4 regions of the Staphylococcus felis genome follow, and region 3 is predicted to be linked to each of the others. Evidence: riboswitches for the same ligand, from Rfam matches in the RefSeq annotation. Region 3 holds a riboswitch; each other region holds the start of a gene.
The links. Region 3 has a riboswitch for S-adenosylmethionine ahead of C7J90_RS00345 (M20 family metallopeptidase). Riboswitches for the same ligand answer to the same signal wherever they lie in the genome.
Positions count from the first base shown of each region.

Region 1: it holds a riboswitch for S-adenosylmethionine, as region 3 does, so the genes downstream of both, C7J90_RS04055 (O-acetylhomoserine aminocarboxypropyltransferase/cysteine synthase family protein) here and C7J90_RS00345 (M20 family metallopeptidase) in region 3, are expected to answer to the same signal.
Region 2: it holds a riboswitch for S-adenosylmethionine, as region 3 does, so the genes downstream of both, C7J90_RS06270 (methionine ABC transporter ATP-binding protein) here and C7J90_RS00345 (M20 family metallopeptidase) in region 3, are expected to answer to the same signal.
Region 4: it holds a riboswitch for S-adenosylmethionine, as region 3 does, so the genes downstream of both, C7J90_RS05480 (Na+/H+ antiporter NhaC family protein) here and C7J90_RS00345 (M20 family metallopeptidase) in region 3, are expected to answer to the same signal.

Region 1 covers NZ_CP027770.1:854,788-857,965, forward strand. The annotation lists gene nrdD (anaerobic ribonucleoside-triphosphate reductase) at 1-634, shown strand, start outside; gene nrdG (anaerobic ribonucleoside-triphosphate reductase activating protein) at 631-1,170, shown strand; SAM riboswitch class I at 1,262-1,359, shown strand; gene C7J90_RS04055 (O-acetylhomoserine aminocarboxypropyltransferase/cysteine synthase family protein) at 1,421-2,704, shown strand; gene C7J90_RS11850 (hypothetical protein) at 2,712-2,885, shown strand; gene C7J90_RS04060 (type 1 glutamine amidotransferase domain-containing protein) at 2,983-3,178, shown strand, end outside.
Region 2 covers NZ_CP027770.1:1,338,229-1,341,406, reverse strand. The annotation lists gene C7J90_RS06280 (MetQ/NlpA family ABC transporter substrate-binding protein) at 1-134, opposite strand, end outside; gene C7J90_RS06275 (methionine ABC transporter permease) at 160-855, opposite strand; gene C7J90_RS06270 (methionine ABC transporter ATP-binding protein) at 848-1,876, opposite strand; SAM riboswitch class I at 1,976-2,084, opposite strand; gene C7J90_RS06265 (thioredoxin family protein) at 2,125-2,439, opposite strand; gene C7J90_RS06260 (toprim domain-containing protein) at 2,405-2,800, opposite strand; gene gcvH (glycine cleavage system protein GcvH) at 3,021-3,178, opposite strand, start outside.
Region 3 covers NZ_CP027770.1:63,517-66,694, reverse strand. The annotation lists gene C7J90_RS00360 (pyrimidine-nucleoside phosphorylase) at 1-655, shown strand, start outside; gene C7J90_RS00355 (DoxX family protein) at 674-1,027, shown strand; gene C7J90_RS00350 (S-ribosylhomocysteine lyase) at 1,084-1,557, opposite strand; SAM riboswitch class I at 1,729-1,834, shown strand; gene C7J90_RS00345 (M20 family metallopeptidase) at 1,938-3,122, shown strand; gene ldmS (L-aspartate--L-methionine ligase LdmS) at 3,123-3,178, shown strand, end outside.
Region 4 covers NZ_CP027770.1:1,201,461-1,204,638, reverse strand. The annotation lists gene C7J90_RS05480 (Na+/H+ antiporter NhaC family protein) at 98-1,396, opposite strand; SAM riboswitch class I at 1,502-1,609, opposite strand; gene C7J90_RS05475 (amidohydrolase) at 1,664-2,791, opposite strand; gene hutI (imidazolonepropionase) at 3,030-3,178, opposite strand, start outside.

The sequences.
Region 1 (3,178 bases), 790 kb from region 3:
CTTTTACGGACCGAACTGGGAGACGCATCCAGATGCCAAGTGTTTTACGATACGTATATTGAAGGCCATGCAGACTTATCAAAAAGAATGGACGAAACAATATGACGTATGGTTCAGCATCTATAGTACGCCGAGCGAATCACTAACAGATCGATTTTGTCGATTGGATTATGAAAAGTTCGGATCAGTACCAGATATCACAGACAAAGGTTATTATCAAAATTCATTTCACTATGATGTCCGAAAAGATGTGACGCCATTTGAAAAGCTAGACTTTGAAAAAGAATACCCTCACTATGCGAGTGGAGGCTATATTCATTACTGTGAATATCCGAAACTCGGTCACAATATTCAAGCCTTGGAAGCGGTATGGGATTATGCGTATGATTGTGTAAGTTACCTCGGTACGAATATTCCAATTGATCGATGTTATGAATGTGACTACGAAGGTGATTTTGAGACGACATCTAAAGGCTATCAATGTCCAAACTGTGGCAATCATAATCCCGAAACCGTCGATGTCGTTAAACGGACGTGTGGTTATTTAGGCAACCCTGTTCAACGTCCAACAATTGAAGGGCGTCATAAAGAGATATGTGCCCGCGTGAAACATATGAAAGCACCACGATCATGAAGTTTCAACACATTCAGAATGGTGCGGGATATATTGCCAAAATTGAATATCATAGTTTTGTCGATGGTGAAGGTGTGCGCTGTAGCGTTTATGTCTCTGGATGTCCGTTTCAATGTCAAGGATGTTACAACGTTGCAGCACAAAACTTTCGCTACGGCGAACCGATGACAGACGACCTGATTCATGAAATTATTGAAGCCTGTGAACCCAGTTATATCGCTGGGTTGAGTATATTAGGGGGAGAGCCTTTTTGTAATTTAAATATCGTCACACCACTTATTCGAGCATTCCGAGAGCGGTTCGGACAAACCAAAACGATATGGATGTGGACGGGATTTCAACTTGAATTTTTGTGGAATGAGGCACATGCGCGTCGTACTTTGCTAAAATCTATTGATGTCTTAGTTGATGGCATGTTTATTAAGCACTTGTACAAACCGAACTTGCCATACAAAGGTTCACTGAATCAACGAGTAATTCACATACCTACGTATATCGAGACATTATCCATTCCCAAATCGATTCATATCGAATGACTTAACATAAAGAAAATTCAGATAAATCATTGACTTTTCATAAGGGCTCATTTAAAATAGCTTTATTCTCATTTGCAAAATAATTCAATACGACTTATCAAGATTGGTGGAGGGACAGGCCCTACGAAGCCAGGCAACCTATTCAGTTAGGTGCTAATTCCTGCAGGGCATTCACCTGAGAGATAAGATTTACTCTAAAGTCTATCATATTCAGGATAGGCTTTATTTTTTTGAATGGAGGGGGAAGATTATGACAAACTATCGATTTGAAACGTTACAATTACACTCAGGGCAAGAAGTGGACTCAGCGACAAATTCACGAGCGTTACCTATTTATCAAACGACGTCTTTTACGTTTGATGACACGACGCATGCTGCACAGCTATTCGGATTAAAAGAAGAAGGTAATATTTATACACGCTTGATGAATCCAACAACAGCTGTACTCGAAACACGTCTAGCTGAATTAGAAGGTGGCGTTGCTGGTGTGGCAGTAGCATCAGGGATGGCTGCGATTACCTATGCGATTCAATCGGTTGCACAAAGCGGTCAGCATATTATCGCAAGTGAAACACTTTATGGTGGTACGCATACACTCTTTACCCATACATTGCCTAAATTTGGCATCGAAGTGACCTTAGTCGATACCAAAGATCCAAATCGAGTCAAACAAGCCATAAAAGACGAAACGAGAGGGATATTTGTCGAAACAATTGGTAATCCTGAGGGGAATATTGAAGATATCGAATCCCTTGCGAGTCTCGCACATGAAGCTGGCATTCCATTAATCGTAGACAATACGTTTGCGACACCGTATTTATGTCGACCTATAGCGCATGGTGCTAATATTGTCGTACATTCAGCGACTAAGTTTATTGGCGGTCATGGCACGACGATGGGTGGCGTTATTATAGATGGTGGTAACTTTGACTGGCGAAATGGTAAGTTTCCGAGCTTAACAGAGCCAGACCCGTCTTATCACGGCATTGTATTTGTCGATGCCTTTCAAGAAGCAGCACTCGCATTCAAGATTCGTACGACGTTGTTACGTGATACAGGTGCAGCCTTGTCACCATTCAATGCATTTATGCTCACACAAGGTCTTGAAACCTTATCACTCAGAGTCGAACGCCATGTTGAGAACGCTGAAAAAGTAGCGCGCTATTTAAAGCAACATCCTCTAGTGGCATGGGTCAAATATGCAGGACTTGAAACGAGTGAATATTATTCGTTGAAACAACGCTACCTTCCAAAAGGTGCAGGTTCAGTCTTTACCTTTGGCATTAAGGGAGGGTATGAGGCAGGTCGTCAATTTATTGAAGGGATGGAACTTTTTTCATTACTCGCTAATGTAGGAGATGCAAAGTCACTTGTTATCCATCCAGCCTCTACAACACATCAACAACTGACAGCAGATGAGCAACGAGCAGCGGGCATCGAACCCGAAACGATTCGTCTATCAATTGGTATTGAGCATATAGATGACATTTTAAGTGATTTAGATAAAGGATTTAAAGCAATCAAAAAGGACTGAAACAATCATGAATGAAATAAAAGAGAATAAAGCGCGCACACTTGAAAATTTGTTAGCTAAAAGACAAGAATGGGAGGATTATATTCCTATCAATCAAGCAGCTTATTTTTTAAAAGAAGAAAAAATTCATTATATCAATCAAGAAATTCAATCGTTAACCCAAACTGATACGAAGTCGTAATAGAATATCATTAAAACTAACGATTTTGATTGAGTAAGACAGATAAGTAGGCTTGGAAATGTAGTAGTATGATTATCTTTACAAAGGATGAGCATGTATGAAAAAAATAATGATTGTAAATACAAGTCATCATCAATTTGATGGATTTGATAAAGAAACGGGCTTATGGCTAAGTGAGCTTGTACACTTTTATGATGTCTTTCATAATGATCCTGACTATCAAGTGGATTTATACAATATCAAAGGTGGAGAAACACCGTTAGATCCTGTGAGTTTAAATCGTGTCACACTGG
Region 2 (3,178 bases), 1.2 Mb from region 3:
TCAGCATGAGGTGCTGGCGAAGCACCTACAACAACCTTTTTATCATCACTACCGCCTGCTGAATCTTTATTTCCGCATGCTGCAAGCACAACTCCTAAAACTAAAATTAAAGCTAGTGATAAAACTTTTTTCATCCCTTTATTCCTCCTAAAAAGTAAATTATCTTTTATCAATTTTATTTGTAACCCAATCCCCTAGGAACTGAATGATAAAAACAATAATAAGTATTAAAATGGTCGAAATTAAAATGACATCATTTTGATTTCGCGTAAAGCCAGTCAGATATGCTAAGTTACCTAATCCACCTGCACCAATAACGCCTGCTACTGCTGTTGATCCTACTAAGGCAATAGCAGTTACAGTAATCCCTGATATGAGAGCGGGTGAAGATTCTGGAATTAACACCTTTAATATAATTGTCCATGTATTTGCGCCCATTGAACGAGCCGCTTCAATAACACCTTTATCAATTTCTTTTAGTGCAATTTCCACTAAGCGTCCATAAAAAGGGGAAGCTCCAACAATTAGGGCTGGTAAAGCACCTGTTGGACCACTAATTGTGCCTAAAATTAAGCTCGTAAATGGAATAAGTAATAATATTAAAATGATAAACGGTATCGCTCTGAATAAATTAACAAAAAATGAAACAATACTATAAAATATGCGTCCAAGCTTAGAATGACTTTTTGATGTTAAAAATAAAATAACGCCTAAGACTAATCCCAAGATAAACGAAAATACAGTCGATATGACAGTCATATAAAGTGTTTCATATGTTGCTAACCACACATCAGGCCAGCGCACATTCGGCATTGTTATCATTTCCTGTAAAATCTCGCTGAAACTCTTACCCACGACTGACCACCTCTACTTGTATATTTTTAGATTCCAGATCTGATTGTAGTGTGTTAAACGTGCTGTCTGTAATGTCAGATAAATGCACGAGTAAAAATCCGACTGACCCGGTTTTGGTGTTTTTAATATTTCCTTCTAAAATATTAATCGCCATTTGATGTTTTTGAGCGATATAAGAAATAACTGGTGCTGTCGTATTCTCTCCTGAAAATATAAACTTAACTAGCAAATCATTTTCATTCAATTCGATAGACTTCACTACATCATCTTGATCTTGTGGTGGCTCTAAGTCCTCTTGAACAAAACGTCTTGTCACGCGATGTTTTGGATTTTTAAAGACTTCTGATACGCTTCCTTGCTCAATCACTCGACCATTTTCCATTACTGCGACCTCATCACATACACGTCTAATCACATGCATCTCATGCGTAATCATGATGATTGTTAGATTTTTTTCTTTTTTTAGTTCTAATAGCAAATCTAATATTTCATCAGTAGTTTGTGGGTCTAATGCACTTGTTGCCTCGTCACATAGCAATACTTCCGGATCGTTTGCTAACGCTCGAGCAATACCAACTCGCTGTTTTTGCCCTCCAGAAAGTTCAGAAGGATACGCATGTTCACGTCCCTTTAAACCCACTCTCTCAATCAGTTTTATCGCTTCTTGTTTCGCTTCTTTTTTAGGCCTTCCAGCGATTTCGAGCGGAAATATAATATTTTCTAATACAGTACGTGACCAAAGTAAATTAAAATGTTGGAAAATCATACTTACTTTTTGGCGTTTTTTCCTAAGTTCAGCCTTAGTGAGCTGACCAATATGTTCTCCCCCTATCATCACATCACCAGATGTAGGTACTTCTAAATAATTAAATAAGCGAACTAATGTACTTTTACCGGCTCCCGAAAATCCGATAATTCCAAAAATTGTTCCTGTACCTATATTTAAATCAACATGATCAACTGCTGTTACAGTTTTTGATTTCGATTCATACTTTTTAACAATATTTTTTAACTCAATCATATTGCTAGTTCCTCCTCGTGTTACGACTCCATCTCAGACCATAATAAAAAATGCTTTCTCTTTTGAGTTAAAAGAGAAAGCATTGTATACACGTCGCTTCTCTCATCTTCAAAAGTAATTAATACTTTATGTGAATTGGCACCATTTCTAATATTTAGACGGTTGCCGGGCTTCATAGGGCACATCCCTCCACCACTCCGGATAAGAGTTTTCTGAATATTTAATTGTTATTAATCTTATCATTATACTTACGATTCGTCAATCGCTTTTTTGAAAATTTCTAACAAATATGTCACAGACTTAAACGCATAAATACGTTGTACTTCTTGATCTTGCTTCATAATGATTAAGACCGGGACTGATTGTATTTCATTTTCCCGACTCCACTCTGGATGAAAGTTTAAATCAATTTTCACGAGTGGGAGCTGTGTCATATCATTCACAATATCTAACATTCGCTCTGACATCTTACATGTCCCACACATCGGCGTATAGCCAAAAATCAGATGTGTGGGTTCATTATAATTCTCATATATATTGTTCAATTGCTCTGAAACATTCATGATATGTGTACTTTCCTTTAACATAAAAATCTTTTTTTACTTCAAAGCCGTGACGGCCTAAAACATTTGAGAGATAATCACGTGGACAGCGTGCGACTTCGGTATAAGTAGAATCAATATAAATATCAATACGTTCACTTAAATATTTCGAAAACCACTTTCGAATATTCCGTCCTTCAGCATCAGCATCCACTAAAATATAAACTTGCTTATCGTAGAGTGATTCTATCATGTTATCTATTTTTTCAACACTCATCGTGCCATGTGTACAAATAATATCTACTGATTCTGTTAATACTTCTTTGACTCTTTTTTTGTCAGATTTACCTTCTACAACAATGATTTTGTTTACGATCGCCATAGTCTTCACCTTCTAAATAAAATGGGCGTAAGACGACTTTTAATCATAGATGCGCTATGGAGCTAAATCTCAGAAAAACTTACTCAATTTGTGTTATATGGTGTTATAGCTCCTCTCGTACTTTAACCTAATCTGTCCATACGAAGTCGCTTACCTATCATTGATATAAAGTTCAAAAAACTCCAAGATAAACATGTTACCAAGGAGTTCAAAATAAGTATTATTCACCAATCATTTCTTCATAAGCAGCTGCATCCATTAATGCATCAAGTTCACTTTCGTCACTCAACTCAACTTTAACCATCCATGCTTTTTCGTATGGTGATTCATTGACTGCTTCTGGTTCATCTTCAAGATCTTCATTAACTTCTATAATTT
Region 3 (3,178 bases):
TTTGGCAGAAGCAATGGTAAAAATTGGAAATCAAGTTGGCCGTAAAACGATGGCGATTATTTCAGATATGAGTCAGCCACTAGGCAATGCAATCGGTAATGCACTCGAACTGAGAGAAGCTATTGACACCTTAAAAGGAGAAGGGCCTGAAGATTTAACAGAATTAGTACTGTCATTAGGTGCACAAATGGTTGTATTAGCCCAAAAAGCAGACACATTAGAAGACGCTCGTGCAATGTTACAAAGTGTTATCGATAATGGTCAAGCTCTTGAGAAATTTAAAACATTTTTAGCTAATCAAGGTGGGGATGCTTCGATTGTTGATGAGCCATCGAAATTGCCATCTGCTGAATATCAGTATGAATTGCCGGCTAAAAAATCAGGCGTAGTTTCAGATATGGTTGCGAATGAAATAGGTATTGCGTCTATGATGTTAGGCGCAGGACGTCAAACAAAAGAGGATGAAATTGATTTAGCTGTTGGACTTGTATTGCATAAAAAAGTAGGCGATGCTGTTGAAGCGGGTGAATCGTTATTAACGATATATGCCAACCAAAATGACGTTGAACAAGTCAAACAAAAATTATATGAAAACATTACGATTTCAGAAACTGCCGATTCACCACAATTGATTTATAAAGTTATTACGAAATAAAGCGAAAAGGGTGAGAAGATGAAATTGCGATTAAGACGAGTTTTAGGCATTGCCTTTTTGATGATTGGTGTTTTACACTTCATTAAGGAGCGTCAATTTCGAAATATCGTCCCGCATTACTTACCGCTTCGTAAAACAGCGGTATTAGTGACTGGTATTTGTGAAATGGTAATTGGAATAAACCTGTTTATAAAGCGACCTTCTTATCAACTTAAGCATTGGATTATTGCCTTTTTGTGGTCTGTTTTACCGGCTAATATATATATGGCTCGAAAAGGGCTTCCATTAGGAGATAAACAATTATCCAAACCTGTTCTATATGCGAGATTACCGATGCAATTCGTATTGATGTATGTAATACGCAAACTATAATATATTAAAAAACGGTTGAACCATAATAAGGATTTCAACCGTTTTTTGATGTCTATTTATGCTTTGCCATGACCAAAAACATCATGCCATTCACTACGTTTATCTAAAAAGGTTTGTGCAATTTGTTTAGCATCTTCTAATGAGTGAGAAGCAGCCCATCCGCATTGAACTTCATTACACGCGGGCACTTCTTTTGCAGCCAGAACATCGTGGATTGTCTTCTCAACAATATTTAGAACATCTTCATAATGATCATGATTTATGAAAGAAACATAAAAACCAGTTTGGCATCCCATAGGACTTAAATCGACGACTTTGTCAGAATGGTTACGAATATTTTCAGCCATAAGATGTTCTAATGAATGTAATCCAGGCATCTCCATATGCTCTTGGTTCGGCTGTTTGAAACGAATATCATATTTATATATTTCATCTCCATTTAGCCCTTTCATTTTTCCAGCTAAGCGGATATAAGGTGCAACGACCTTAGTATGATCTAAATTAAAACTTTCGACGTTCATTTTAGGCATTTATCATAGTCCTCCTTCACATGTTTATTTATATTTTAACACATTTTAAGAGGGATGAAATGAATGATATATGAGTTAAAAACTAAGGTTTAAAAGTAAATTTAAGAAAATTTAGAAATTAAAATGACAAATAGCTTAAAATAAGCTAAAATGATTACTAACTTAATATATAATTTATCAAGAGTGGTGGAGGGACTTGGCCCTATGAAACCCTGCAACCTCATCGTGATACGATAAAGGTGCTAATTCCAACAGTACGTATGCTGAAAGATAAATGACATGAACTAAGGTTATCAACTTTGCATCATCATCACGCTTGATTGATTCAGCGCATAGGTGCATTGAGGGATAACTTTTTTCTTTTTGGAGGGATATTAAACATGGTTTCAGTGAGACAACAAATTTTAGACTATATCGATAATCATCGGCTTTCTTATTTAGATATGAGTCATCAAATACATGAACGGCCAGAAATTGGCAATGAAGAAATATTTGCATCACGCTTATTAATAGATCATTTGAAGGAGAATGGATTCAAAGTAAAAAAGGATATTGCAGGTCATTCAACGGGGTTTATCGCTGAGTATCAATCTGAAAAAGATGGCGCAACTATCAGTTACTTAGCTGAATATGATGCGCTTCCAGGGTTAGGACATGCGTGTGGTCATAATATTATTGGAACAGCAAGTGTTTTAGCAGGTATAGCTTTAAAGCAAGTCGTTGATGACATTGGTGGGAGTGTGGTTGTATTTGGATGTCCAGCTGAAGAAGGTGGTGAAAACGGCAGTGCCAAGGCATCTTATGTCAAAGAAGGCATTATTGATGATGTGGATGTAGCACTCATGATTCATCCGGGGAATGAAACCTATCCAACAATTCCGACTTTAGCTGTTGATGTACTCGATATTAAATTTTTTGGCAAAAGTGCACATGCTTCTGAAAATGCGGATGAAGCCCGTAACGCCCTTGATGCTATGTTAAGTTTCTTCAATGGCGTTGCGCAAATACGTCAGCATATCCGAAAATCTGAACGTGTGCATGGTGTGATCTTAGACGGTGGTCGCGCAGCTAATATTATTCCTGACTTTACCCATGCGCGTTTTTATACTAGAGCGTCTACACGTAAAGAGCTTGATATATTAACTGAACGTGTCCATCAAATTGCAAAAGGTGCGGCAATCCAAACGGGCTGTAATTATGAATTTGGTCCTATCCAAAACGGTGTCAATGAGTTTTTACGTACGCCGGAGCTGGATGCATTATTCGAACGTCATGCCGTTGAATTAGGAGAAGAAGTCAGCCATGATGACTTTGGTTTTGGATCTACAGATACGGGGAATGTAAGTCACGTCGTACCCACGATACATCCACATATTAAAATAGGACCACGAAGTTTAGTCGGACATACACATCGCTTTCGTGAAGCAGCTGTAAGTCCTATGGGGGATAAAGCACTTGTTAAAGGCGCTAAAATTATTGCATTGATGGGCGCAACATTGATTCAAGATGAAAATTTATTAAAATCAATTCAATCACACCATCAAATATTAAGGGAGAAATTATAAATGACGAAGTATCTGAAAATGACAATGGGGGATCTTTACGATACAAATGTAGTCTA
Region 4 (3,178 bases), 1.1 Mb from region 3:
AATATTGTATCGCAAAATGGAATATTTTGGGATGATAAGATTTTAACTTATATTCTACGATATCATCTCAAATGTTTATTTTTGTCATAAAATTAAGTTAACGCTTTAGTTTTGGCCAGCCGAATATAATCGAGATAACACCACATAATGCAAGCATGACTGGATATATGGAATAAGGTAGCAACATCACAGGAGAAATACCTGCTACACCTGCTGCAGCTATCAATTGAGGACTATATGGAATAAAACCTTGAAAAGCACTACCAAAAATATCCAAAATACTTGCAGACTTTCTTGGATCGATATCATATTCTTTCGCAATATCTTTAGCGAGGGGTCCTGTCATAATGATTGAGATTGTATTATTCGCCGTCGAAATATCAGCAACACTGACAAGTCCAGCAATACCAAACTCCGCACCACGACGAGAACGAATCCGATTTTCCACAAAATTGAGCAACCATGTTATACCCCCATAATATTCAACAAGACCAATCATACCTCCAATCAATAATGCAATCATTGCAATATCTTCCATTGCAACGATTCCTTCTGAAGCTGCTTTTAGAAAGCCAGCTAATTTGAAATCTTGATACAACATACCGATGATTCCTGACAGTGCTATACCACCAAGTAATACAAGAATGACGTTAACCCCTATAATGGCTAGAATTAATACGAACAAATATGGAATGACCTTGATAAATTCAAAGTCATATTCATGTGTTTGATCAATATGACTATTATACGTTAACCACCACAAAATCACTAATGTCACAATAGCCCCGGGCAGTACGATACGGAAGTTCACTTTGAATTTATCACTCATTTTGGTGTGCTGAGTACGAACTGCAGCAATCGTTGTATCAGAAATCATCGACAAATTGTCCCCAAACATCGCTCCACCAACGACAGTAGCCATTGCCAACGCAGCAGGTATGTCAGTCGCCTCACTAATACCAAAGCCGACAGGTGCAATTGCAGCGACAGTACCGACAGACGTTCCCATTGAAATAGATATAAACATACAGATTAAAAAGATACCTACAATCAAAAAGTTTTGGGGAATAAGCGACAGGCCTAAATTAACGATAGATGAAACGCCTCCCATTGCTTCAGCCGTTTTAGAAAAAGCACCGGCCAAAATAAATATCAACATCATTAGTACAATATTGGGATGCCCTGCTTTTTGCGCAAAAACTTCCACCTTATGTGTCCATTTTTCTTTAGGCTTCATCATTAAAGCGACAATGACACCTATGATGGCAGCAACATTAAGTGGCATAAAGGTAAAATCTTGTGTCACGATACCTGACCCTAAAAAGATGCCTATAAATACAATTAAAGGGATTAGCCCCCATGAATGTCCTTTTTCATTCTCTTTCTGAATTGACATATAATTACTCCTTATAAAAAATTGAGATCAATAACTTCACGGATAGATGTGCTCTTCTTCCATCCAAAAAAGTGATGATCTCAACCGATGTTATGGTTTTATAACTTCTTATCTTTAGTGATACATGATATTAAGTCACTTCTGGAATTGGCACACGCATTTCATGTTGCCGAAGTATCGACGGGCCAGTCCCTCCACTTCTCTTGATATGAAGTATTTGATTGTACTGTTAAACTGTACAGGAATTTATACATCACGTCAACGCCTTTATGCATCTTGTAATAATCGTTTTACAAATGACACAAAATAATCTGGAACCTTGTCTAGTATGGCCTCATTCGGATTATATTGAGGATGATGTAACGCATATCCACTCTCTGAACCAATCATTGCAAAATGTACAGGTGCTACACCTTGATACCCTGAAAAGTCCTCTCCAATGGTTAAGGCGCGTGGCAAAACATCAACATCATATCCAACCGATTGCGCAATCTCATATGCAATCTGCTGTAAATGTGCGTCATTATAAACGGATTGCGTTATACGTTGATAATTTAATTTAACTTCAAGGCCATATTGTTTTGCAATACCGTCACAAATTTCATACATGCGGTGTTCAATTGTATCCCTCACATTGGCATCTAATGAGCGAACAGTACCTTCAAGTCTCGCACTTTGAGGGATGACATTCCATGTATGTCCACTTTCGATACGCCCAATTGATACTACCGCTTCTTCGTATGGCGCTATATTCCGACTTACAATCGTTTGCAAACTTAAGATAACTTGCGCAACAACAATATTCGGGTCATTGCCGTCTTGGGGCATCGCAGCATGTGCACCAACCCCTTCAATTTCTATCTCAAAACGATCAACATTTGACGTCATATACCCTGATTTTGCCCGCCATTCTCCTACTTTGAGTGATGGATCGTTATGAAAACCGATAATTGCTTTTGCACCATCTAACACACGTGATTCAGCTACCTTTGCTGCACCATATCCGATTTCTTCAGCGGCTTGAAATATCAAACGTACACGGCCATTCAGCTGTTGTTCTTCTTTTTTGAGTAAAACTGCTGTACCTAATACAGCAGCCATATGAATATCATGACCACATGCATGCATCGCTCCATTATTTTTCGATTTAAATGCAAGTTCTGTTTGTTCTTTAATAGGTAATGCATCAATATCCGTTCTAACAGCTAACAATGTATCGCCTTGTCCAATTTCAGCAATTAAACCTGTCTCTAATGGCACATCTATTATTTTGATATGATAATCTTCCAAAATTTTACGAATACGTTTTGTCGTCTCATATTCTTCAAGCGATACTTCTGGGTTTTCGTGGAATATTCTCCGCCATTCTATTAATTGATCCGTTAAATTAGTCATTTCGCCTCATCCTCTCATCAAAACATACGCCTTTCATATCTATTATTGTATCAAAACTGTTATTACCTTCACATCTCCCTCTATTGATAGATATCAAACCTTTTTAAGATTGTTATGTCATTTAATTAATGTAAAACGACGATTGAATTATGAATAAGTTGAATAATAAAAGAACTGAACGTTGTCAAAGCGCAATTTGCTTCAACATGCTTCAGTTCTTTGATATGTGTCGTGTTATTTACGATAAAATTGACAGATCTCGATTAACATATAATTGACCATCTTTAATGACCTTTTCAACATGGTTAATGCCATAATGATATGGAATGTATTCATGATTAGGTGCATGCCAAATAACAATATTCGCCTTATCTCCTGCATTTATCG